Regions from separate parts of the Vogesella perlucida genome, predicted to be linked through region 2. Evidence: riboswitches for the same ligand, from Rfam matches in the RefSeq annotation. Region 2 holds a riboswitch; the other holds the start of a gene.
What was found. A riboswitch is a leader RNA that binds a small molecule or an ion and turns the genes downstream of it on or off. The one in region 2 is predicted to bind cobalamin.
Positions count from the first base shown of each region.

Region 1: another riboswitch for cobalamin. It lies ahead of ACZ9XP_RS12450 (FecCD family ABC transporter permease); the one in region 2 lies ahead of ACZ9XP_RS06530 (TonB-dependent receptor).

Region 1 covers NZ_CEETRO010000008.1:41,282-53,029, reverse strand. Annotated here, with positions in the region: gene ACZ9XP_RS12470 (GGDEF and EAL domain-containing protein) at 1-1,006, opposite strand, end outside; gene ACZ9XP_RS12465 (ABC transporter substrate-binding protein) at 1,006-1,980, opposite strand; gene ACZ9XP_RS12460 (Card1-like endonuclease domain-containing protein) at 2,076-3,188, opposite strand; gene ACZ9XP_RS12455 (alpha/beta hydrolase) at 3,281-3,850, opposite strand; cobalamin riboswitch at 3,979-4,184, shown strand; gene ACZ9XP_RS12450 (FecCD family ABC transporter permease) at 4,289-5,314, shown strand; gene ACZ9XP_RS12445 (ABC transporter ATP-binding protein) at 5,311-6,063, shown strand; gene cobO (cob(I)yrinic acid a,c-diamide adenosyltransferase) at 6,060-6,677, shown strand; gene ACZ9XP_RS12435 (cobyrinate a,c-diamide synthase) at 7,023-8,318, shown strand; gene cbiB (adenosylcobinamide-phosphate synthase CbiB) at 8,312-9,211, shown strand; gene cobD (threonine-phosphate decarboxylase CobD) at 9,208-10,218, shown strand; gene ACZ9XP_RS12420 (cobalamin-binding protein) at 10,215-11,111, shown strand; gene ACZ9XP_RS12415 (ABC transporter substrate-binding protein) at 11,108-11,748, shown strand, end outside.
Region 2 covers NZ_CEETRO010000003.1:356,634-368,381, forward strand. Annotated here, with positions in the region: gene ACZ9XP_RS06530 (TonB-dependent receptor) at 1-1,575, opposite strand, end outside; cobalamin riboswitch at 1,701-1,906, opposite strand; gene cobT (nicotinate-nucleotide--dimethylbenzimidazole phosphoribosyltransferase) at 2,045-3,079, shown strand; gene ACZ9XP_RS06540 (histidine phosphatase family protein) at 3,212-3,817, shown strand; gene ACZ9XP_RS06545 (adenosylcobinamide-GDP ribazoletransferase) at 3,891-4,751, shown strand; gene ACZ9XP_RS06550 (hypothetical protein) at 4,814-5,320, shown strand; gene speB (agmatinase) at 5,391-6,359, opposite strand; gene ACZ9XP_RS06560 (hypothetical protein) at 6,660-7,016, opposite strand; gene ACZ9XP_RS06565 (helix-turn-helix transcriptional regulator) at 7,611-8,717, shown strand; gene ACZ9XP_RS06570 (hypothetical protein) at 8,904-9,701, shown strand; gene ACZ9XP_RS06575 (hypothetical protein) at 10,267-11,142, opposite strand; gene ACZ9XP_RS06580 (ATP-grasp domain-containing protein) at 11,139-11,748, opposite strand, start outside.

The DNA.
Region 1 (11,748 bases), on a different contig from region 2:
GCTTGCCGCTGGATTCGCCGTGACATAAGGCTTCGACAATCACGCTATGAATAATGGCCGCCTGCTCTGGCGGCATGGCCTCGTGCACGTGTTTGCCCAGCAGGTATTCACGTGGCGAGACCAGCTTGTCGCTGGCAGTATGCGACCACACTTGCAAGTAGCGCCCGTCGGCGCTCATTTCAAACAGCAGGTCGGGAATGGCCTGCAGCAATGCCTCTTGTTCCTTGGCCAGGTTGCTGGCGCTGCGTTCGCGCTCGGCCAGCTCGCCCAGCGTGTGCTGCAGCTGCCGCTGCATGGTGTTGAATGCCTCGCACACGGCACGGGTTTCGCTAATCCCCTGCAAGGGCAACACCGGGGCGTGGCCGTGCTGCGCCAGCTGTAGTGCCGCTGCCTGCAGGTTGGCCAGCGGGCGTGCTACGTACAACCACAGCAGCAAATACAGCACCAATAGCAGGCAGCACAGCATGACGCAGGGCAGCACAAAGCTTTGCTGCAGCTTGCTGCGCTCTAGCGCCAGCTGCGGCCCCAGGTCGTAGGCCAGCACCACCATGCCTTTGCGCACGCCGCGCAGCTCTTGCCCTTCCTGGTCGGGCACGGATACCGCCAGGTACAGGTACTGCTTGTCGTAATCGGGGTGCAGGATGGCCAGGCTATGCTGCCAGGCCTGCTGCAACAGGCCGGCAGGCAAGCCTGGCAAGGTGTCGATGCTGCGGCCAACGTCTTGCTGCTGCATGGCGTGGGCAATCAGCCCACGGCTATTGGCCACCACCGCTTGTGCCAGGCGGGCGTCGGTCGCCAGCAGCATCAGCTCTTCGTTCACGCGCAGCGGGCCGGATAGCGACAGTTCCTGCAGCAGGTGGTAGGCGTCTTTCTGCGCTACCAGGCTGACGTCACGGAACGCTTGCTGCCTGCGGCCCTGCTCGGCCACACCGTAGGCGCCCGCCAGCGTGAGCAGCAGGAAAAACAGCACCACCATGGGCAGCAGGCTTTTCAGGGATAAGCGCATTACCGCCCCCCTTCCACAAAATCCGGCACCGCCAGACGGCCTAGCTGTACCGGTTTGGGCAGCAGGCCGGCACGCGACATCACATTGGCCAGGTTACGGGCTTCTTCGTCCAGCCGCCCGCCTAGCCAGCGCAGGTTTTCCTGCCGCCCCGGCAGGCGCAGGCCGGCAAATATCGGCGGCAGCTCGGCGTGTTTTACCCCCATCTGCGCGGCCATATAGGCATAGGCTTCGCTGCGCTGGCGGCTGAATTTGTCCAGCATGGCAAAGTGGCTATCCACCAGCGCCTGCACGGCCTGGCGAGTGGTGAGCAAGGCATCTTCGCGCACGGCCAGCACATCCACGATACGCCCGGGGATATCGGCGCTACTGAACAAAACGTGCGCGCCACCCGCACGCAGGCGGCTGGCCTGCGGCTCCATGGTGACCACGGCATCGATAGCGCCAAAATCAAACGCGGCTTCGTGCTGATCCAGCAACAGCGGCACGGGGATCACCTGGTCACGGCTCAGGCCCGCACGCTGCAGCATGGCATCCAGCATCACCGCCCCCACTGCGCTGGCTTCCACACCGATACGGCGGCCGGCCAGCTGGCCCAGGCTGGTAATACCGCTGCGCGCCAGCACCACGTCGCCGCCGTGCGAGACATCCAGCACGGCAATCACTTTTAGCGGAATACCTTCGGCCAGCGCGCTGATGACTTCATCCAGCGTCAGGCAAGCACCATCCAGCATGCCGGCACTGAGCGCCCGCAGGCTGCTGGTAGACGAACTGATACGCAGCAGACGCACCTGCTTGTGGTTCAGCACATGGCTATCGGCAGCCCAGGAAATAAACAGATAGCCTGGCCAGCCGTTACTGCCGATACGCAGCAGTGGCTCCGGCGTGGTACAGCCAGCCAGTGCCAGTGCGGCAAGGCCGGCTTGCAGCAGCTGGCGGCGGCTAAGGTGGCAGGATCGGGGCAAGTAAATGTTCATACAGCCAAAACAAGTGGGTATTTAGTGAATCATACTTAATAACCACCATGTTTCTATAGGTATTGCAGGAAATGGTGCGCTATATCACCTGCAGGTCACCCCGAGTGTAGCCACTGGCGCATAACGGGCTGTGCCTGGGCCAGTGCCGGGCCGGATAGCAGGGCAATGCCCTGTGCCTGCGCCCGCGCCGCTTCGCTGTCGGTAGCCGGGTATAGCGTGGCCAGCATGGCGTGGGCGTGCAGGCCACCCAGGCTGGCGGCACTATCGAGCTTGAACAGGTTATCCAGCCCGATACCGCGCTGGTGCAGCGCGGTGGGCGCCGTGGTTTTGCACTCCACCAGATAGAGCTGGTTATTGCACAGGATGGCCACGTCGTATTCGTTGGCCACCCCGTCGTGCACTACTTTCACCCCCACGGCCGCATCGCTGATGGGCAGGGCGGGCTGTAGCGCTGCCACCTGCGACAGCAGCCACACTTCCAGCCAGCCGCCGCCAAGAAAAAAACGCACCGATGCGTCGTGGCAACGCACGTGGCCAGCCTGATCGATCTCCACCAAGCCGCAGCTGGCCAGCCAGTGGCGCAGCGCCCGCTCGCCGCGCGGTAGTGGGTGGCGGCTGTACTGGCGGGTGTCCAGGTCATTGCACAGGCGGTTCAGCAGCGATAGCGCCGCCGGGCGCTGCGCGGCCAGTGCGGCCAGGCCGGCTGCCAGTGCCTCCAGCCGCTGCGGGCGCTGGGCCAGGCGGTAATGGATATGCTCGATACGGCTACCGTACAGCGCAAAGTAAGCCGCCAGCGTCAAGCCATCGGCAATATCGCTGCCGGTGCGCAGGCCGGTGTGCTCGCCACCCAGCAGCCAGATCAGGCGGTCGCTATGCGGGGCAATACTCATCAGCGGCAGCTGGCGCTCGCGCGCCAGGTCGTAGGCCAGCGCAGCCTGCACCGGCGACGCGGCACTGATATTGAACGCCACCGCCCCCTGCGCCAGTGCGGCCAACTGCTGGCGCAGCGCCAGCGGCTGGGTATCGGCCGCCAGCGTCACCACACTGGCCGGCAGGTGCAGGCTACGGCACACCCCGGCGATATCGGTAGCCAGCCCCAGCTCGCTACGGTGGCACAGCAGGCTGACCTGGCTCACGCCAAAGCGGCGGTCCAGCGCGGGAGTGATGATGTCGCTTTCTACACGGTTTACAAAAGCCAGCAGGTGCATGGCAAAGCCTCGGCAAGAGATGGCAGCATCTTAGCCACGCCAGAGGGCTGCGGCCAAGCCTGCACTATGCCGCAGGCGGCAAAACGCCGCGCTCAAGCGGCCTGCTGCGCCGCCCGGATAACCGACAGCAGCGCCGCCAGCTCGGCCAGGCCGGCCTGCCACTGCGTATGGCCGGACGCCACATTGATATGGCCGGCATCGCGCAGCCATACCAGCGGCGCCTGCCACAGCGCGGCCATGCGCGCGCTGCGCAGCGGCAGGCTGTACGGGTCGCTGTCGCTGGCCACTACCCGCGCAGCAAAAGGCAGCGCGGCCTGCGGCAGCGGGGCAAACGGCTGCAGCTGGGCGGGCGCGCTGGCGCGCTCCACATCGGCCGGGGCCACCAATAGTGCACCGGCCAGCTTGTTACCGTAGCGGGCGGCGTAGTGCGCCACCGTAGCGCAGCCCAGGCTGTGGGCGATGACCACCACCGGCTGCGTGGCAGCCTCTACCGCTGCGTCCAGCGCGGCCAGCCAGTCGCCCAGCTGCGGCGCGTGCCATTCGTGGTTGGCTACGCGCTGCGCGCCCAGCAGCTGCTGCCAGTGGCTTTGCCAGTGGTCCGAGCCGGAGTTGTTCCAGCCCGGCTGGATGATAAAGTCGAACCCGGAAAAATCGTATGCCATGCCGCTACTCCTGCCAATGTCATTTGCTGTTACCTTAGCAGCGCTTTTATATTTCCAAAAAGACTGATTTATTGTTTTTTTATTTCTCATGGCAATATAAACGCCCAAGGAAAGCGCGCCTGATCTGGTAAAATCGCCGCTGCCTAGGTGCTTGCCCGGCTCGGCCGGCAAGTTAAACGGGAAACAGCCCCAAGCTGTGCTGCCCCCGCAACGGTGTGTTTCATCTGGCTGCCCCGCGCAGCTGCCCGGCCCCTGCGCCACTGTACCTGCCGGTACGGGAAGGCGGGCCAGTGGCGAAACCAGCCCGGATACCGGCCCAGGCCACGCTGTGTGCCGCCAGACACCCTGGCCGCACGCTTTACCATGCTGCGGAGGGCGGCATGCGGCCAGCCCCCTGCCCGCCCGCCCCCGCTGTACACCGGAAACACCGTGCAGCCCATGTCTTCTCTTTCATCACCGCGCCCGGCCCACACTGCGCTACGCCTGCCCCCGGCCAGCCTGCTGGCCCTGCTGCTGGCCATTAGCGTGACGACCTTGCTGCTGGCCTGCGCCAGTGGCAGCGTGGCACTGGGGCCCGGCCAGTTATGGCAGGTACTGCAGGGCCGGGGCGATGCGCTGGCCACCACCCTGCTGCAGCTGCGGCTGGAACGCGCCCTGACCGCCTGGATAACCGGTGCCGCGCTGGCGCTGGCCGGCCTGCTGATGCAATCGCTGCTGCGTAACCCGCTGGCCGACCCCTACGTGATGGGCGTCTCCGGCGGCGCCTCGGTGGGCGCCCTGCTGGCGCTGTGGCTGGGCCTGGCCGTGTGGCAGGTAGACCTGGCCGCTGTTGCCGGCGCGCTGGTGCTGTCCGGTGTGCTGTTCTGGCTGGCGCGGCGCGACTTTGGCCGCAGCAGCGGCACCGTGCTGCTGCTACTGACCGGTGCGCTGCTGTCTACTGCTTGTGGCGCGGTGATTTCGCTGCTACTGACCATTGCGCAAGACAACCAGCTGCGCGGCATGGTGTTCTGGCTGGTGGGCGATATCTCCGGCACGCCGCTAAGGCCGTGGCCGTGGCTGGTGCTGCTACCGGCCATGCTGCTGGCCTGGTGGCAGGCCCCGGCCATCAACCTGCTGGCGCTGCACGGCGACCACGCCGCCACGCTGGGCGTGCCGCTGGCGCGGCTGCGCCGCCTGCTGCTGCTGCTGGCAGCCAGCCTGACTGCCACCGCCGTCAGCCAGGGGGGCAGCATCGGCTTTGTCGGCCTGATGGTGCCGCACGCCTGCCGCCTGGTGTGCGGGCCCAACCTGCGCCTGCTGATCCCCGCCTCCATCCTGGCCGGCGCCAGCCTGCTGGTACTGGCCGATACCCTGGCGCGCACCGTGGTGGCACCCATGCAGCTGCCGGTGGGCATTCTTACCGCGCTACTGGGCGTGCCGGTGCTGTTCTGGCAGCTGTCGCGCACGCGCCGGAGGCTGGCATGATGCTGCACACAGACAAACTCAGCATTCTGCAAGGCCAGCGCCACCTGCTGCACCAGCTGGGCTGGCAAGTGCAGGCCGGCGAAGTATGGTGGCTGGCCGGGCGTAACGGCTGCGGCAAAAGCACGCTGCTGGCCACGCTGGCCGGGCTGCGCCCCCCCGCACAGGGCAGCATCAGCCTGTGCGGCCAACCTTTAGGCACCACCGCACCGCGCCTGCGCGCCCAGCGCCTGGCGCTGCTGCCGCAAGCCAGCCACGACGCCTTCGACTACGCCGTGATCGACGCGGTAGCCGCCGCGCGCTACCCGTGGCCAGACGACGGCCACAACCCCGGCCGCATTGCCGCCGCGCTGAACGCCTTCGACCTGGCACGCTTGGCCGAGCGCCCGCTGCAGGCGCTATCCGGCGGCGAGCGCCAGCGCGTGGCGCTGGCCAGCGTGATGGCGCAAGAAGCCCCGCTGATCCTGCTGGACGAGCCCACCAATTCGCTGGACCTGGCGCACCAGGCCGCGCTGCAAGTACAGATACGCCGCTGGCAGGCCGAGGGCAAAGCCGTTGTTGTGGTGAGCCACGACCTGCAGTTTGCCCCCGCCATCGCCAGCCATGCCCTGCTGCTGGACGGCGCCGGCGGCCACAGCCAGCACCCCCTGGCCCAGCTCAGCGCCACCCACCTGGCAGAGGTACTGGGCTACCCGCTTACCCGCATCACCCATGCAGGCCACCCCTGCTTTTTACCCGGACACAGCACATGAGCCACACCGACGACCAAGGCCGCACCGAACGCCACAACGCCCGCATGGCACGCAAAAAAGAAATCATGGACGCCCGTATCGCCGCTGCCGACCAGCACCGCGGCGTATTTATCGTGAACGCCGGTAACGGCAAAGGCAAAAGCTCCAGCGGCCTGGGCATGGTGATGCGCGCGCTGGGCCACGACATGCAGGTAGGCGTGGTGCAATTCATCAAAGGCGCCATGGAAACCGGCGAAGAGCGCTTTCTGCGCCGCTTCCCCGAGCAGGTGCAGTTCCACGCCATGGGCGAGGGCTATACCTGGAACACGCAAGACCGCGAACGCGACGTGGCCCGCGCCAGCGAAGCCTGGGCCAAGGCACGCGAGATGCTGCAAAACCCGGCCATTGGCCTGGTGCTGCTGGACGAGCTGAACATCGCGCTGAAGTACAAATACCTGGACGTAGAGCAAGTACTGGACGACATCCTGGCGCGCCCGCTACACCAGCACGTAATCGTGACTGGTCGCGGCGTACCGGACGCGGTAGTGGAAGCCGCCGACACCGTCACCGACATGACGCTGGTCAAACACGCCTTTGCTGCCGGCATCGCCGCCCAGCCCGGCGTGGAGTGGTAGGCAAAGAGAACCTGAACCCCGTTGGCCACGAAAACCACGAACCAACACGAAAATAAGCCGTCATGACATTGATAGATACAGACCAAACAGCGACCAGCCGTCGGTTCTGTTCGTACCTTTCATGGTTTTCGTGGCAAAACGTTTTCCGCTATGCCCGACGGCTTGGCTGGATAAATACCAAGACAAAACCCATTAGCCACGAAAGAACACAAAAGCAAAGCTGCCCATTGCCATAGCACGCAGGCCTGAATGGTACCCAAAATGCCCAAGCCAAACGGCAAGCAACAGCAGTTTTTCGTGCCCTTTCGTGGTTTTCGTGGCCAAAAACCAAATAAAGAAAGCCCCATGAGCTGCAAAGCCCTTCTGCTGTCTGCCATCGCCTCCGGCCAGGGCAAGACCACCGTTACCGCCGCGCTAGCGCGCCGCCTGGTGCGCGACGGCTACCGCGTGCGCGTGTTCAAAACCGGGCCGGACTTCATCGACCCGCTGCTGCTGGCTGCCGCCAGCGGTGGCACGGTAGACGTGCTGGACCTGTGGATGTGCACGCCCGCGCAGTGCCAAAGCCTGCTGGCACAAGCCGCCGCCGAAGCCGACTACGTGCTGATAGAAGGCGTGATGGGCCTGTACGACGGCCAGCCGTCCAGCGCCGACCTGGCCAAACAGTTTGGTGTGCCGGTACTGGCGGTGCTGGACTGCAGCGCCATGGTGGGCACCGCGCTGGCCATTGCCCGTGGCCTGCGCGACCACGGCAAGCTGCCGTGGGCCGGCCTGCTGGCCAACCGCGTCGCCAGTCAGGGCCACGCCGACATGATTCGCGCCTGCGCCACGCCAGACCTGCCGGTAGTAGGCTGCCTGCCGCGCCAAGCCGAATCGCTACCCGAGCGCCATCTGGGCCTGCACTTGCCTAGCGACCTGCCAGACCTGGCCGCGCGGCTGGACGCGCTGGCCGACGCGCTGCAGCTGGACCACGCCGTGCTGGCCGCCCTGCCCGACTTCGCACCACAGGCCCCAGCCCCGGTGGCCCTGCCGCCGCTGCTGGCCGGCAAAACCATCGCCGTGGCGCACGACGCGGCCTTTGCCTTTGTCTATGCGGCCAACCTGCGCACGCTGCAGGGCATGGGCGCGCGCATCGCCACCTTCTCGCCGCTGGCTAACGACCCCATTCCGGCCGATGCCGACGCGCTGTGGCTGCCCGGCGGCTACCCCGAGCTGCACGGTGCCACGCTGGCGGGTAACACGCGCTGGCTGGCCAGCGTGCAAGCCTTTACCGCCGCCGGCAAACCGGTATGGGCCGAATGCGGCGGCATGATGGCGCTGGCCGAACAGCTGCACGACACCCAGGGCCAGCCCCACCGCATGGCGGGCATCCTGCCGGGTAGCGTCAGCATGACCGCCAAGCTGGCCGGGCTGGGCAGCCAGGGTTGGCCGCACGCCGCTGGCGAGCTGCGCGGCCACACCTTTCATTACTCGCAGTTCGACACCCCACTGCCTGCCGCCGCCACCTGCCAGCGCAAGGCCGGTGGCAGCCCGGGCGAGGTGGTGTACCGCCATGGCAGCGTGCAGGCCAGCTACTTTCACGCCTACTTTGCCAGCCAGCCCGCCGCCGCTGCCGCGCTATTCCTGCCGGAGGCCGCATGCTAGGCACCAGCCTGCTACTGGCCGCCGGCCTGCTGGCCGACCGCGTGCTGGGCGAGCCCACGCGCTACCACCCGCTGGTGGGCTTTGGCCGCGCGACCAACTGGCTGGAAAAACGGCTGAACGTTGGCCGCAGCCGCCTGCTGCGCGGCGCTTTTGCCTGGGCGCTGCTGGTGCTGCCGCTGCCGCTACTGCTGGCCTGGGTACTGGCGCAGCTGCCCACGCTGGCCGCCACCGTGCTGAGCGTGGCGGTGCTGTACTTTACGCTGGGCCGCCAGAGCCTGATCGACCACACCCGCCCCATTGCCGACGCGCTGCTGCAGGGCAAGCTGGCCGAGGCGCGGGCGCTGACTGCGCGCATTGTCAGCCGAGACCTGAGCCAGGCCGACGACAGCGCCATCACCCGCGCTGCGACCGAATCGCTACTGGAAAACGGCCACGACGCCGTATTCGGCGCGCTGTTCTGGTTTGCCGTAGGCGGCGCACCGGCGGCGCTAGCCTACCGCCTGGCCAACACGCTGGACGCCATGTGGGGCTACCGTAACGACCGCTTCGAACGCTTTGGCAAAACCGCCGCCCGCGCCGACGACGTGCTGGGCTACGCGCCCTCGCGCCTCACCGCGCTGGCCTACGCCTTGGCCGGCAATACGCGGCTGGCGCTGGCCAGCTGGCGCCGCCAGGCACCGCAGTGGGATAGCCCCAACGCCGGGCCGGTGATGGCCGCCGGCGCTGGCGCGCTGGGCGTGCAGCTGGGCGGCGCCGCCGTCTACCACGGCCAGCTGGAAGCGCGGCCCGCGCTAGGCGCAGGCCCGGCCCCGCGCGCTGGCGACATCCGCCGCGCCGCGCAGCTGATGGACCGCGCCATCGTGCTGTGGCTGCTGTTGGCGCTGCCGCTATGAGTACACCTCTGCGCCCTGTGCACGGCGGCAACCTGCTGCAAGCCGTGGCCCGCTTTGGTGGCACGCCCGAACAATGGCTGGATTTGTCGGCCGCGCTGAACCCGCAGCCCTACCCGGCTGCGGCCACCGACCCCGCGCTGTGGTACACGCTGCCGCAGCCGGACGCCGCCCTGCACGCCGCCGCCTGCGCCTACTACGGCGCGGCCAAGCTGTTGCCGGTAGCGGGTAGCCAGGCCGCCATCCAGGCGCTGCCACGGCTGCGGGCCCCCGGCAGTGTAGCAGTGGCGCACCCCAGCTACGCCGAGCACGGCTGGCGCTGGGCACGCGCCGGGCACCAGGTAGCGCGCCACCCGCACGCCAAGCTAGCCGCGCAAGCGGGCCAGGTGGACGTGCTGATCCTGTGCAACCCCGACAACCCCAGCGGCCAACGTTGGCCGCAACACGCGGTGCTGGCCATGACGGCGGCGCAGGCGGCACGCGGCGGCTGGCTGGTGGTGGACGAGGCATTTGCCGACGTGACGCCCGCGCTGTCCGTAACCGCGCACGCCGCCACGCAGCCCGGCCTGGTGGTGCTGCGTAGCCCCGGCAAGTTCTTTGGCCTGGCCGGTTTGCGGCTGGGCTTTGTCGCTGCCGCGGGCGATATCCTGCAGGCGCTGGACGACGAGCTGGGGCCGTGGACCATCCCCGCGCCGGTGGCGCGCATTGCTAGCGCCGCGCTGGCCGACACTGCATGGCAAGCCAATGCGCAGCAGCAGTTGGCCGCGGGCCACACCCGCCTGGCCGTGCTGCTGCAGGCGCACGGGCTACCAGCTGATGGCTGCCATTTGTTTGCCGGCGGTGCCACCGCGCACGCCGCAGCCCTGCAACAACACCTGGCGCGGCACCACATCTGGTGCCGCCTGTTTACCGACCCGCAGCCCCGCTTCCGCCTGGGGCTGCCCGCCAGCGAGGCGCACTGGCAGCGCCTGGCCGCAGCGCTGGCCCGCTTTGCACCGGATACTTTATGAAACCCATCGCCCTTGCCCTGGCCTGCACCCTGGCGCTGCCCGCCATCACCGCCAGCGCCGCACCGATTACCGTTACCGACGACCAGGGCCAAACACTCACCCTGCCCGCCCCAGCCAAACGCGTGATCAGCCTGGCGCCGCACGTGACCGAGCTGATCTACGCCGCCGGTGGCGGCAGCCGGCTGATTGCCGCCGACGCCAACAGCAACTACCCGCCCGCAGCCCAAAACCTGCCGCAGGTGGGCAGCTTTCGCGGTATCGATATCGAACGCGTGATTGCCGCCAAGCCCGATTTGCTGATTGTGTGGCTGCACGGCCCGGCCGAAAAACAGCTGGCGCAGCTGAAGGCGCTGGGCATCCCCATGTATTACAGCGAGCCCAAGCACCTGGCCGACATCCCCGCCAGCCTGCGCAAGCTGGGTACGCTGCTGGGCAGCAGCACCGCTGCCGAGCAAAGCGCCCGCCAGTTTGATACCGAGCTGGCCGCGCTGCGCCGCCAGTACGCCGGCAAGCCCAAGCTGCGCGTGTTTTACCAGGTGTGGCACAAGCCGCTGTACACGCTAAGCGGCCAGCACATCGTCAACGACGCCATCGAGCTGTGCGGCGGCCAGAACATTTTTGCCCAGCTGCCCATCCCCGCCCCGGTGGTGAGCGAAGAATCGGTCATTGCGGCCAACCCGCAGGTAATGCTGGCCGCCGGCATGAAAAAACAAGACGACCTGCAGGCACGCTGGGCCGGCATCAACGCCGTTGCCGCCGTGCAGTACAAGCAGCAATACCAGATCGACAGTGACATCCTGAACCGCCCCACCCCGCGCTTCCTGCAAGGCACCCGCGCCGTGTGCCGCAGCCTGGACGCCGCACGGGCGGTCTACGCGAAAGTAAAACCATGATCCACACCACACCGCATTACCACCGCATTGCCTGCCTGTGTACCGAGGCGGTAGAAACCCTGTACCTGCTAGGCGCCGAGGACCTGATCGCCGGTATTTCCGGCTTTACCGTCTACCCGCCCGAAGCCCGCCAGCAAAAGCCCAAAATCAGCGGCTTTTCCAGCGGCAAGCTGGAAAAAATCATGGCGGTCACGCCCGACCTGGTGGTGGGCTATTCCAGCCTGCAAAGCGATATGCTGAAAGAAGTGGCCGAAGCTGGCGTGGATATCCTGCACTTCAACCACCACAGCGTAGACGGCGTACTGCGCATGGTGCGCGTGCTGGGCAGCCTTACCGGCCGCCGCCACGCCGCCGAGCTGCTATGCGAGCAGCTGGAAGGCCAGATCAGCGCCGCCCGCCTGGAAACCGCCGCGCGCGACGCCGCCGGCCTGCCGCGCCCGCTGGTGTATTTCGAAGAATGGCACGACCCCATCATCAGCGGCATCGGCTGGGTGGGCGAGCTGATTGCGCTGGCCGGCGGGCGCGACGCCTTTGCCGAGCTGGCCGGCCACGCCCGTGCCAAACAGCGCATCGTGGCCGATCCGCAAACCGTGATAGACCGCCAGCCAGACCTGATGGTAGGCAGCTGGTGCGGCAA
Region 2 (11,748 bases):
TGTCACGGCGGCGCTCAGGTCAAGGTTGGCCGCAAGCGGTGTCTTGCCCTCCAGCTCAACACCCTGGCGCCGGGTCGGGTCGAGGTTAACGTTGGCCGAGCTGAGGTTGTTGTAATGAATTTCACGATTCAGGTCATAACGGAACCATGCCGCCCGCAAGGCCTGGCCCTGGTGCTGCCAGGACAAACCCAGCTCTTTGTCGTGCGATAGCTGTGGCAACAGCGGGGTGCTGACATACGCCTGCTCGTCGGCATTGGCCAGACGGAAGCTCTGGCCCAGCTTGGCATAGCCATCCAGCTGCGGCATCAGCGCCTGGCGCACGCCCAGCTGCCAGGCACGCAGCTCTTTATTGCTGCCGTAGCTGTTTTCATAGCCGCTATGCACCTTGGCACTGTCTTCAACATGCTGCGAGCGGACACCCGCATTGATCGATGTACCCTGGGCTGGCCGCAGCAACACGTCGACAAACCCGCCGGCGTGGCGCTGCTTGATCTTTTTGCTGCCCGTACCGTAGGTATCCACACTGTCCACCGCGGCATCACCGGACATGGCGTCTACACCCAGTACCAGGCGATGACGCGCGACATCCTGTTCATAGCGCAAGCTGGCGGTGAGCTCTTCGGTTCTTTGCTGGCGCTTGCTGCTGTAGCTGGCGCTGATATCTTCGGACTGCAGTTTCTTGGTACTGCTCGCCACATCCAGCAGTACCATGCCCTCGCCTGCAGCTTGCTTCGCTTGCACACCCCACGTATCGGTGCGGGTGCTCATGTAATCGTCGGGCTTGTTGGTACCGCGCGGGTTGCTGGCAAACTCGTCCACCCCATTGGCCGCGTCCACACTACGCACACCGGGCAAACGCGTATCCTGATTGGCCGTGCGGGCATAAAAGCGCAGGGTGCCGCCCTCATGGCGCACCGTGGCCGCCAGGCCGCCGCTATCGTTACGCTCGGCATTGTTCTGGCGATAATTGTCCGTGGTCAGGGATTTCACATAGGCATCCAGCGCCACATGCTGGCTGCTGGCATGGCCGGACAAGTCGATTTTTTTCAGGTTATAGCTACCGGCTGTCAACGTAGCCTGCACGCCATCGGCCGCCCTGAAACCGTTACGGGTAATGATGTTGATCACCCCGCCGGTGGCACCGCCACCATAGGCCACGGCACCACTACCGCGTACCACTTCGATACGCTCGATCTGGCCAAGCGGGACCACGCCCAGGTTGGGTGCCGACAGATCGTTGGTGTTCTGTTTGACACCATCGACCAGAATCAGGGTATTGCTCAGGCCGGTGATGCCAAAGCCACGCAGGTCTACCGCTGCCGTGTCGGCAGCACCGGTGCTGTTACGTATCTGGATACCGGCCAGCCCGGACAACACATCCTGCACTGTACGCGCCGTGCTATTGGCAATATCCCGGGCGGTAATCACCGAAACATTCACCGGCAATTCACGTACTTTGTCCTGGCCGCGGGTGGCGGTAACCACCACTTCGTCGAGGGTAACAGGCTGATTGGCCATGGCGGCCTGGGCACACGCCAGCGCTACCAGCGCGGCCAGTGGTTTGCTTTTGAACATGTAGACACACTCCGTAGGGACAAAAAGGGAGTGCGGAGAAATAAAAGGACACTAGCGCACCGCCGGCAGGCACCGGCAGCAGGCTGTCTGATCGCCTCCCCGCGATACTCCAGCAAGACGCGATTCCGCCGCGTCCATTGCAGGCCGGTCTCCGGGCTGGGCCATGCGGCATCGTGCCTTCCCACCCTGCGGGGCAGTGGCTGATACGATGCCTGGAGCGTATACGCTCAGGCCTTACCGTTGCGGGGGCAGCGCCGGTCTTGCACCGGCTTCCCGTTTCACCTGCCATGCCCGTACGGGCGTGGCAGACACCTGCAAGCCGCCATTATAACGAGCAGCGGCAGCACAGAATGCCCGCGCGGGAAATTAAACCATCTGCATGAAGCCCCCATTGCCAGCCGCGCCGGGCTGTCGTATGGTCTGCCCGTTCGCCTGCCCGGCAGGCCAGAAAATCATGCAAGGACCCCTCATGCCACGTATCCCCGCGCCCAACCTGTCTACCCGCCAAGCCGCCGAAGCCCGCCAGCAGCAACTGACCAAACCCGCCGGCAGCCTGGGCAAACTGGAACAGCTGGCCATCACGCTGGCCGGCCTGCAGGGGCGCGAGATCCCGCTGCCGCTGTCGCCCGCCATTACTGTGTTTGCCGGCGACCACGGCGTATGCGCCGAAGGCGTATCGGCGTTCCCGCCCGAAGTCACCGGTGCCATGGTGGCCAACTTTGTCCACGGTGGTGCCGCCATCAGCGTGCTGGCACGTGTGAACCAGGCGCGGCTGGAGGTGGTAGACGCTGGCGTGGCCAGCGATCTGTCCGCGCTGCCCATCGTGCACGCCAAGGTACGCGCCGGTAGCGGCAACCTGCGCCGCGAGCCCGCGATGAGCCAGGACGAAACCGCCGCCGCGCTGGAGGTTGGCCGCCACGCCGCCCGCCGCGCCATTGCCGATGGCGCCACCCTGCTGATTGCTGGTGACATGGGCATTGGCAACACCACCCCATCCGCCGCGCTGATCTGCCGCCTTACCGGCCACAGCGTGGACGCCATTGTTGGCCGCGGCACCGGTGTGAGCGATGCCGGCCTGGCGGTAAAACGCCAGGTGGTGGCCGACGCACTGGCCCGCGTGGCCGGGCAAACGCTGGACGGCCACGGCGTGCTGGCCGAGCTGGGTGGGCTGGAAATCGCCGCCATGGCCGGCTTCTATCTGGAAGGCGCCCGCCAGGGCGTGCCGCTGCTGCTGGATGGTTTTATCAGCACCGCCGCCGCGCTGGCCGCCCACGCCATCGACCCGGACATCGCCCCGTGGCTGCTGGCCAGCCACTGCTCGCAGGAAACCGGCCACGCGTTGGCCCTGCAGGCGCTGGGCCTGAGCCCGCTGATCGACCTGGGCTTCCGTCTGGGCGAAGGCAGTGGTGCGGCCGCCGCGCTGCCGCTGCTGCAACAGGCCATTGCGCTGCATGCTGGTATGGCCACTTTTGCCGAGGCAGGCGTGGCCGGCAAAAATGCCTGATTGACCGCCGGGCAGCATCGCCCCGCTGCCCGTTGGCGGGTATGCTTGCCAAGCCGCCGCCCGGTAGCCCAGCGCGCCAGCGGCGGTTTTTACGTATTTTCTGTGTGCTTTCGTGGCCAGGAGGCTTGCTGCATGAACCCTTACACCCTCACCCTGCTGCGCCACGGCGACATTGCCCACCAGGGGCGGCTGATCGGCCACACCGACCTGCCGCTTACCGCGCAGGGCCAGGCCGATATGGCTGCCAGTTGGCAGCGCATCGTGCAGCTGGCGCCAGTCAGCTGCATGGCCACCTCGCCACTGCTGCGTTGCCGCGAGTTTGCGGTACAACAGGCACTGGCCAGCCGCGTGCCGCTGCACGTGGCCCCGCAGCTCGCCGAATGCCACTTTGGCGCATGGGAAAACCGCCCGCTAGCCGATATCAGCGCCACCACGCCAGACTGGCAAACGCTGCTGGCGCGCGGCCTGCTTACCCCGGAAGGCGGGGAAAGCTTCGACACCTTCCGCACCCGCGTGCTCACCGGCTTTGCCGAGTGGATGCAGCAGGCGCGCGGCAGCCACCGCGTACTAGTGAGCCACGGCGGGGTGATCAACGTGCTGCTGGCCGAGCTGCTGGGCACCGAGTTCAACGTGGCGCGGCTGATGGCGGTACAACGCGGCGGCTTTGCCCAACTGTCGATTCTGGACGGCCACCCGGCCTACCTGACGCGGCTGGAATCCCCGCAGCCGGCCAGCTAGCCCACAGGCCATGCACAGGCTGCCCACGGGCAGCCCACCGCTTACCCACAACCTTATCCACAGCCTATTGCCCATGCGCACCCTCATTCTGGCGATCCAGTTTCTTACCCGCCTGCCCACACCGCAGCTGAAAACCTTCGACCCGGCGTGGCTGGCCGACGCCGCACGCTGGTTTGCCCCCGTAGGCCTGCTGGTGGGTGCCATCGTGTGGCTGGCGGTGCTGGCCGGCAGCCTGGTGGACCCCTGGTTGGCCGCACTGGCCGGCCTGCTGGCCTGGCTGTGGGTGACCGGTGGCCTGCACATCGACGGCCTGGCCGACCTGGCCGACGCCCAGGGCGCGGCGCACCGCTCGCGCGAACGATTTCTAGAGGTGCTGAAAGACCCGCATCTGGGCAGCTTTGGCGTGCTGAGCCTGGCCACGCAGCTGATCGTCAAGCTGGTACTGCTGATGCTGCTGGTGAAGTTGAGCTTAGGACTTTCCCCGGATGCGCCGCCATTACCGGGTGCGCTACTTTCCCCGGATGCGCCTGCGGCTTATCCGGGCTACCACGGGCACCACGGCGGCCACGGCAGCCAGGCCGGCATCACCGCGTTGACAGGGTTGGCCGCCACGCTGGGCGGGCTGGTGCTGGTGCCAGCCTGGGCGCGGCTGTTTACCGTGGCGTGGTCGGCCACGCTACCCAGCCTGGCAGCGGGTAGCGGCGAACGTTTTGCCTGGCGCCCGCACTGGCCCAGCTTCTGGCTATGCACCCTGCTGCTGGCCGCCGCTAGCGCCTGGCTAGCACCCGTGCTGCTGCTGGCACCGCTGGCCGGGCTGTTCTGGTGGGCCTACCTGAAGCGCAAACTGGGTGGCATGACCGGCGACTGCCTGGGGGCCGGCATCGAGGTATGCGAGAGCCTGCTACTGCTGGCCATGGTGGTGGCAGCGCGCTGATGGCGTTGACATGAAACATGTCATTATGTTGAGATATTGAAAACCATTCTCAACAAAGCGCCATGAAGCTCGACACCTTTGGCCTGGCGGCCGTCATCATCATTCCGGTCACGACCGTGCTCGTGTGGGTAGTTGCCCACTACACACCGCCTGCCCTGCCCGTCTTGCTCGGCGGCGTTTTGCTCAGCCTGCTGCTGGCACTGCACATCAAACCGCTGCCTCGCCCAACCTTGCCTGCCGCGCCGTCGCGCTGGCAGCAGGCACTGAGCCTGGCCGTGTGGCCCATCCTGGCGCTACCGTGGCTGCTTCCGCACGCCACGCTGCTGTTCGATGTCGTGCTCAGCTGTTGGATAGTCGCCACGCAAACGCTGGCCTGGCGTCAACAGGGCACGCTGACGCTGGGTTGGCCGCAACGCACGCTATGGCTGATCCTGGCAGGCTTATTCCTGCTGGCCGGCCTGCTCGCCAGTGATAGAAGCGTACTGGCGCTGGTATTCGGCGCCTTGTTCGGCTGGGTAGGCCTCAGCGGCCGCCGCCCGCGCTGGGGCAGCCCGCCGCCGCAGGCATGAAAAACCGCGCCGGGCGGGCTGCCGGGCGCAGTGCGGGTAGTGCGGCCAAGGTTGGCCGCATTGGCTAGCGTCAGAGCTGGCCGGCTACCTTCTTGTTGCGCATCAGGCACAGCATGTCACAGGCGATGTGCGCCGCCGCGATGGCGGTGATTTCGCTCTGGTCGTAGCTGGGCGCTACTTCTACCACGTCCATGCCAACGATGTTGAGGTCGCCCAGGTTACGGATGATCTTCAGTGCTTGCGCGGTGGTGAGGCCACCCGGAACCGGCGTGCCGGTGCCCGGCGCGGCGGACGGGTCCAGGCAGTCGATATCGAAGGTCACGTACACCGGCGCGTCGCCGATGGTTTTCTTGATTTCTGCGATGGTGGCGTCCACGCCGTTATCGTGTACCCACGGCGCGCCCAGCACGTTCAGGCCCATGAAGTCATCGTTCCAGGTACGAATACCCACCTGTACCGATTTGGCCGGGTCGATCAGGCCTTCCTTCACCGCTTTGTAGAACATGGTGCCGTGGTTCAGGCTGTCCGGCTCGTCGTCCGGCCAGGTGTCACAGTGCGCATCAAAGTGCAGCAGCGCCAGCGGCTTGCCGTACTTTTCAGCGTGTGCAATCAGCAGCGGGTAGGTGACGAAGTGGTCTCCACCGAAGGTCAGCATCTTGGCGCCGCTGGCCAGGATGGTGCGCGCGTGTTCGATGATGGACGGCTTGATGGTGAGCGGGTTGTGCGCGTCGAACCAGCAGTCGCCGTAGTCCACCACCGCCAGGTCTTCAAACGGGTCGAAGCCCCACGGGTAAGGCTTGAGCTCGGCCAGCTGCACGCTGGCGGCACGGATGGCTTGCGGGCCCATGCGTGCGCCGCTGCGGAAGGTCACCGACAGGTCCAGCGGAATGCCGGACACCACGACATCGACCCCTTCCAGGTTGCGCGTGTAGTTGCGGCGCATGAAGGACAGCACGCCGGCGTAGGTGTTTTCGATGGAAGAGCCGTACAGGCTTTGGCGGCGGATGGCACCGTCGCCACGGATTTGATCGTCAGACATGTTCGCTCCACAAAAAGAGCACGCCGCAGTGACGCCACGGCGATTACCGTCCATCTGTACAGCCGACGGTTTGAGGCTGGCGCACCCCGCGGCACGCAGCCCGAAGTGTGACGCCAGCAGTACACAACAGCAAGTCTTATTGCAGCATTCTACTGACCTTGCCCGCCACGGCCATCATCAAGCATCTTGGTCATAAACTGTCAGATGAAATCATAACCTGGCCATTCAGCCCCGTCATGACCCCAACCCGCACAGAGAAAATACCGTTCCCAATCTGCTTATCAGTACAAATAGTGCTTATCACTTCTCAAGTTCAATACTGATTTGGTCCGGAAACTTGTAAATCGCACCGGTACCGATATCACCAGCACCAGCGATTAGCAGCGCACCAGGATTGACTTTTGACGCTATTTTAATGGTTTTAGCACTATACCCTTTGGCATGACAAGTTACTGTCATGTCCTCACTGGACTTAGGGATGGTGACAGTTTTATTCTGCGCATCCATAGACGCGACCTTATCACCGCTCTTATTGAAAAATTGGCACTCCGCACTTTCTGGTACCACATGTACTGTTACCCTCTGTGTCGTGCCCATCACCATACTTGCACAACCGGCCATAAAGCACACCACTGGCATCAAAATAATAGGTCTCATACCATTAGCCTTTCTGTTTTTAAGCATGTTTAACAATACACAGCGGTCCCGGCAAACATGGTGCTTCTTTTAAAACTTTAATCACATTATTAATGATCGCACCAAGAACAACCTATGCTATCACCGCCATGACAAATAACAAGAACAAACAAGTGGGCCAATGAAAATGGTAATACCGGTTACCACGCTCTCGACTCCTTATAGCACCACCTTACCCTCTGGCCTTACTACTGAGGGTTAAATATCAAACGGGTAAAAGATTCTTGTCGACAGCAGTACGCTTCCCAGCGCGTAGCGTCTACTGAGACCGGCCACACCATCATCCTGTGCAAACGCCATTTCCCATGTTCCAGGGGTCGTCACGACACACTTGCGATTGCGAGCCATTGCCAGATCAAGACAACTCATGCCCCATGAACAGCATTTGGCCAACAATTAATTGCCATATGCAATTTAACATGCTCATTTATATTGCATCATCATTAGTTTTGATGAAAAATCTATTCATCTGACAATAAAAATATATAAACGTCATCGGAAAAGAGATTTTATGCAAAAGTACCTATCGCTAGCGTTACTGCGGGAAAAAACCGCATGACTGATGGCCAACGTGACCAACTGCTACTGTCGCTGTACAGCAGCGTGCTGCAACCAACTAGCATCCCTGGCGTTCTGACGGCACTTGACCGATTTCTGGATAGCGATGGCTTGCATTTACTGGGATGGGACCGGGTCCGTAATAGCGCCACCACAAGCATGGCCACCCAGCGGATAACAGAAATACACGGGATGTACAGTGCCGAAGCCAGGGCGATGGATAATCGATTTGATATTGCAATGAAACGGCCGATAGGCACTGTCCACGCTTGTCAGCATTACTTCGATGATCGTTTTGTCAATCGCGACCGTTTTTATCAGGAATATTTGATACCACTGGCTGGGATGCGGTACGTCATGGGTAGCCGCATTTACAGCCATGCCGGCGAGGATGTGGTCATTGCGTTCAATCACGAGCACGGACGCTCGCCATTTTCGACGGCCCAGCTTCACCACTTCCAGCAGCTCATCCCACACCTAAGCAACTGGTTTACGCAACTGCGGCAAACCGAAGCCTTGCGTGCCGCAGCCTGGAGCGGAGAGCAAGGGCTAGCGGCCCTAGAGCAAGGCGTGCTGCTGCTGGGTCAATACGGTCAGGTGCTATACCTGAACCCGGTGGCAGAGCAATGGCTGGCTCATTCTCCTGCATGGGTAGCTGGCCGATGGTTACAGCAACGCCCCATAGAAGAAGCATTACAACGGGTACGCAAGAACCGCCAGACTGTCTGCCTACCGCTCTCCTTGCCACAAGGAGCCTTCGTCATACACCTACTACCCGTACCCCAAGATGACTCACTACAAACGAGCTACAGCGGGAGAAACCTCGACCTGCATCCCTACGGAGACATCCTGCTGTTGATTCGGCCACGGCACCGGCAACATCAGCCCTCGACGGCGGACTTATCGTCCCTGTTCGACCTTAGCCCGGCAGAAAGCCGGCTAGCTCGGGCCTTGGCAAGCGGAATCAATGCTGAAGGCTATGCCACCCAACACCAGCTGAGCCTTGCGACAGTACGCAGCCAGATCCGGGCCATCCTGACAAAAAGTGGCGAAGACAATCTTCAAAGCCTCATGCGCCTGCTTGCCGCGATCCCTGCCCTGTAACCCTGCTCCGTGCAAGATCCAGGCTACATTACTAATGCAATACGTGCCGCATAATGCCTAATGTATAAATTCATCATCAACTTTGATGATGAATGGTTTTTCTGATGCGTGGATAATTGCCCTGTCTGGATAGCAAACACTGTTTGACATCCACCTATCGAAATGCTGAGACATAGAAGAGAAACCATGAAGAAGACTATCCTTGCCTGTCTGGCTCTGGCCGGTGTCGCCCCAGTAACTCACGCCATCGAAATCACTGGTTCCAGCCTAGGTGTAGAAGCTTATCAAGAGCACTATTCTGAATTCCAAACTGGCCGCAAGATTATGCAGGAAAAGGGCAATATGGCCAGCCTTGTTGGCAGCACCAACCTCAAGCTTGATGACGAAAACAGCCTCTTGCTGGCTGGCCGCTATGCGTTCGGGAAAAGTGACTACACAGGTGCATTCCAAGGTGGCAATTACGGCGATGTTCAATCGAACGGGCAAGACCGACAAGCATGGGAAGTGCAAGCCATCTTCAAACGCCGACTGGCAATCGGCTCGCTACAGGATATCAATATTGGTGCAGGCCTAGGCTTACGCCATCTGGAAGACTCCATGGAGCAGGCAGCAGTAGGGGGTTATAACCGCAAAAATGACCTTTCTTATCTGAAATTCAGCCTGGACAAGAAATTCAACCTTGAGTCCGGTATCAACGTTACACCGTCGATTGCTTACAAACACCTTATCGAAGGGACGCAAACCTCGATGATTGGGGATGCCGACCTGAAGCATACCCAGAAAAAAGGTTTCGGCCTCGATCTGTCGGTAGAGCTGGAAAAGAAAATAGGTGCTAACACTTTCTATGCAGCACCATTCTATCGCTATTGGAATATCGAAGACTCCCAAACAGTCTACGCCATCATCAACGGTAATCTTTACAGCACGGTTGAGCCGAAAAACAAGACACATGAGTATGGTGTTGCTGTAGGCATGAAATTCTAAACGCCGACAGGATACAAAACCAAAAGCCCTGCTTGCAATTTGCGGCAGGGCTTTGTCATGTAACGCGAAATCAGGCTCACGCAACACTACGTGCTAAAAATTGGTGAGGCACCGCATCAATCACCTGCTCTAAGTGGCAGAGTAAAATATGGAAGAATCATCATCTTTATTGACACCGCTGGCACCTTATCGAATAGCATTCAATATGTTATTCGCTATAAAAACGGGATACACCTCGGCGCATGAAGCCAATGATCTGTGTTTTAGGAAGTCATTCGTACCATAGCACCGGCTTGCCATGGTGGGCCGAATTCCTCATTAGCATACGAATCGGAACAGTTCAAACGTCGTAACTAGCCGCGGAACGCGACCTTGTTTTGTCATAAAAAATACCCCGCCGAAGCGGGGTAAAAGGGGATGCGAAATAGTGCAACACCCGAGATAAAATGTAACAGCAAAGCCTCAATGAGTCGCCAGAGACAAGCTCCTTTCAAAATCATGGCTTCGGCCCTGTAGCACAGCAGACCATGCAATTGACGTACTTCAAAAAAGCATGCTAATGATTTCAAACACCCTGCTTAAGCTCACCTTCGCTATATTTGAAATACAACGCCGGCACCATAATAGCTAAAGAGAGTAGCAGCGACAGAACTCCCAAGGCTACCGGCGTCTGCGATTTAGTAAACAGCCTCTCCGCTATATATGTAGTCAAAGGCAAGACCCCGCTACCAATCAAAGCAAGATCGGGCCCCATGGATACAACAGACTTTTGATAAAAGTAGATCGGCAACATGAAAGTAAAAACAGCCAATCCGAAGGCAATCAGCAGGTTATGCCCAGTAAAATACTCATCACTCATCTCATGAGATTGAAGTAGTATACTGCATACAAGCAACAGCCAGAACCTACTAGCTATTACTTGACTACTACTTAGACCCAAGCCATTTATCTTGTGCGACACGTGACTATAATAAAAATCGAAAAAGCTCACCATCGCAATGATAGCCAGCGCAGACAAGACCTCACTGAAACTATAATTTAAAATCAGATAAAACAGTGCCAATAAAATAACTGCATTTATTGAACAGGCAGATATAAAATTTTCCCTTGTTCTTTCGCCTTGCAAAATGGACAGGCTTCCTAACGCTGCGCCCATGCCCATCTGCACAAACTGAGAGAACGTTGGTGAAAAGCTACTAACAAAAAAGGAGCTACCCCACATCACTAGCGTACACACCATTAACATTAGGTACGTCGCTTTGCTTTTCAACAAAACACGGTACATAGTGCTAACATTTTTCAGATTAACCAAATGAAACAAAGCTATGGCAAATATTGTTGAAAGCATCAATGAGACATTGGTCGGCATCACACTTTTTAGCTCGTGGACAAAAACCCAAGACCCTGTTGATAATGCGATGAAAGCCAGCAAGAAAATCATACTAACACTCCCGCCTGTTCACGTGAAAAAATAGTCTTTATATCACGATGAACCTCATCATACTCACCGACACAAACCAAGCAAGCAACAGCATCCAACAGATTATATTCTTGCTTTTCAGAAAGTAGCTCTCCACTCTTCTTGCACCAGAATATATTGCGCAATGTTGTCAAACCAGAAGTATCCATAGGTTGCACTCTCCCCCCTCCCATTTTGAATACAGTAACAGTGGTGCCATAATCATGTTTATCAGGCATGCTGGAGAACAACTCTGTTCCTTCTAGAAAATCACACAGTAAATCAGTCTGGGACTTCAGACCAATCTCTTGTGCACATGCATTAAATGCGCCCTTGCAACCACTGATTCTATTATTCAACTCAATAAGCTTCATGCCGGTACGTGGAGAATACATGATCTCACTATGTGCAAAGCCATTTCTCAAGGACAGCGCATCCAGCATCTTATTCGCAAAGTCTTCAAATAACTTCCATTCCTCTTCATTTCGTAGCACTTCGCAATAACGATAAACAGGCTTACCACCGATATTCTCTTTTTTATATCGTTGAACAGAGGCAACGTAATGTGCCCCGTCAACTGAAAATGTA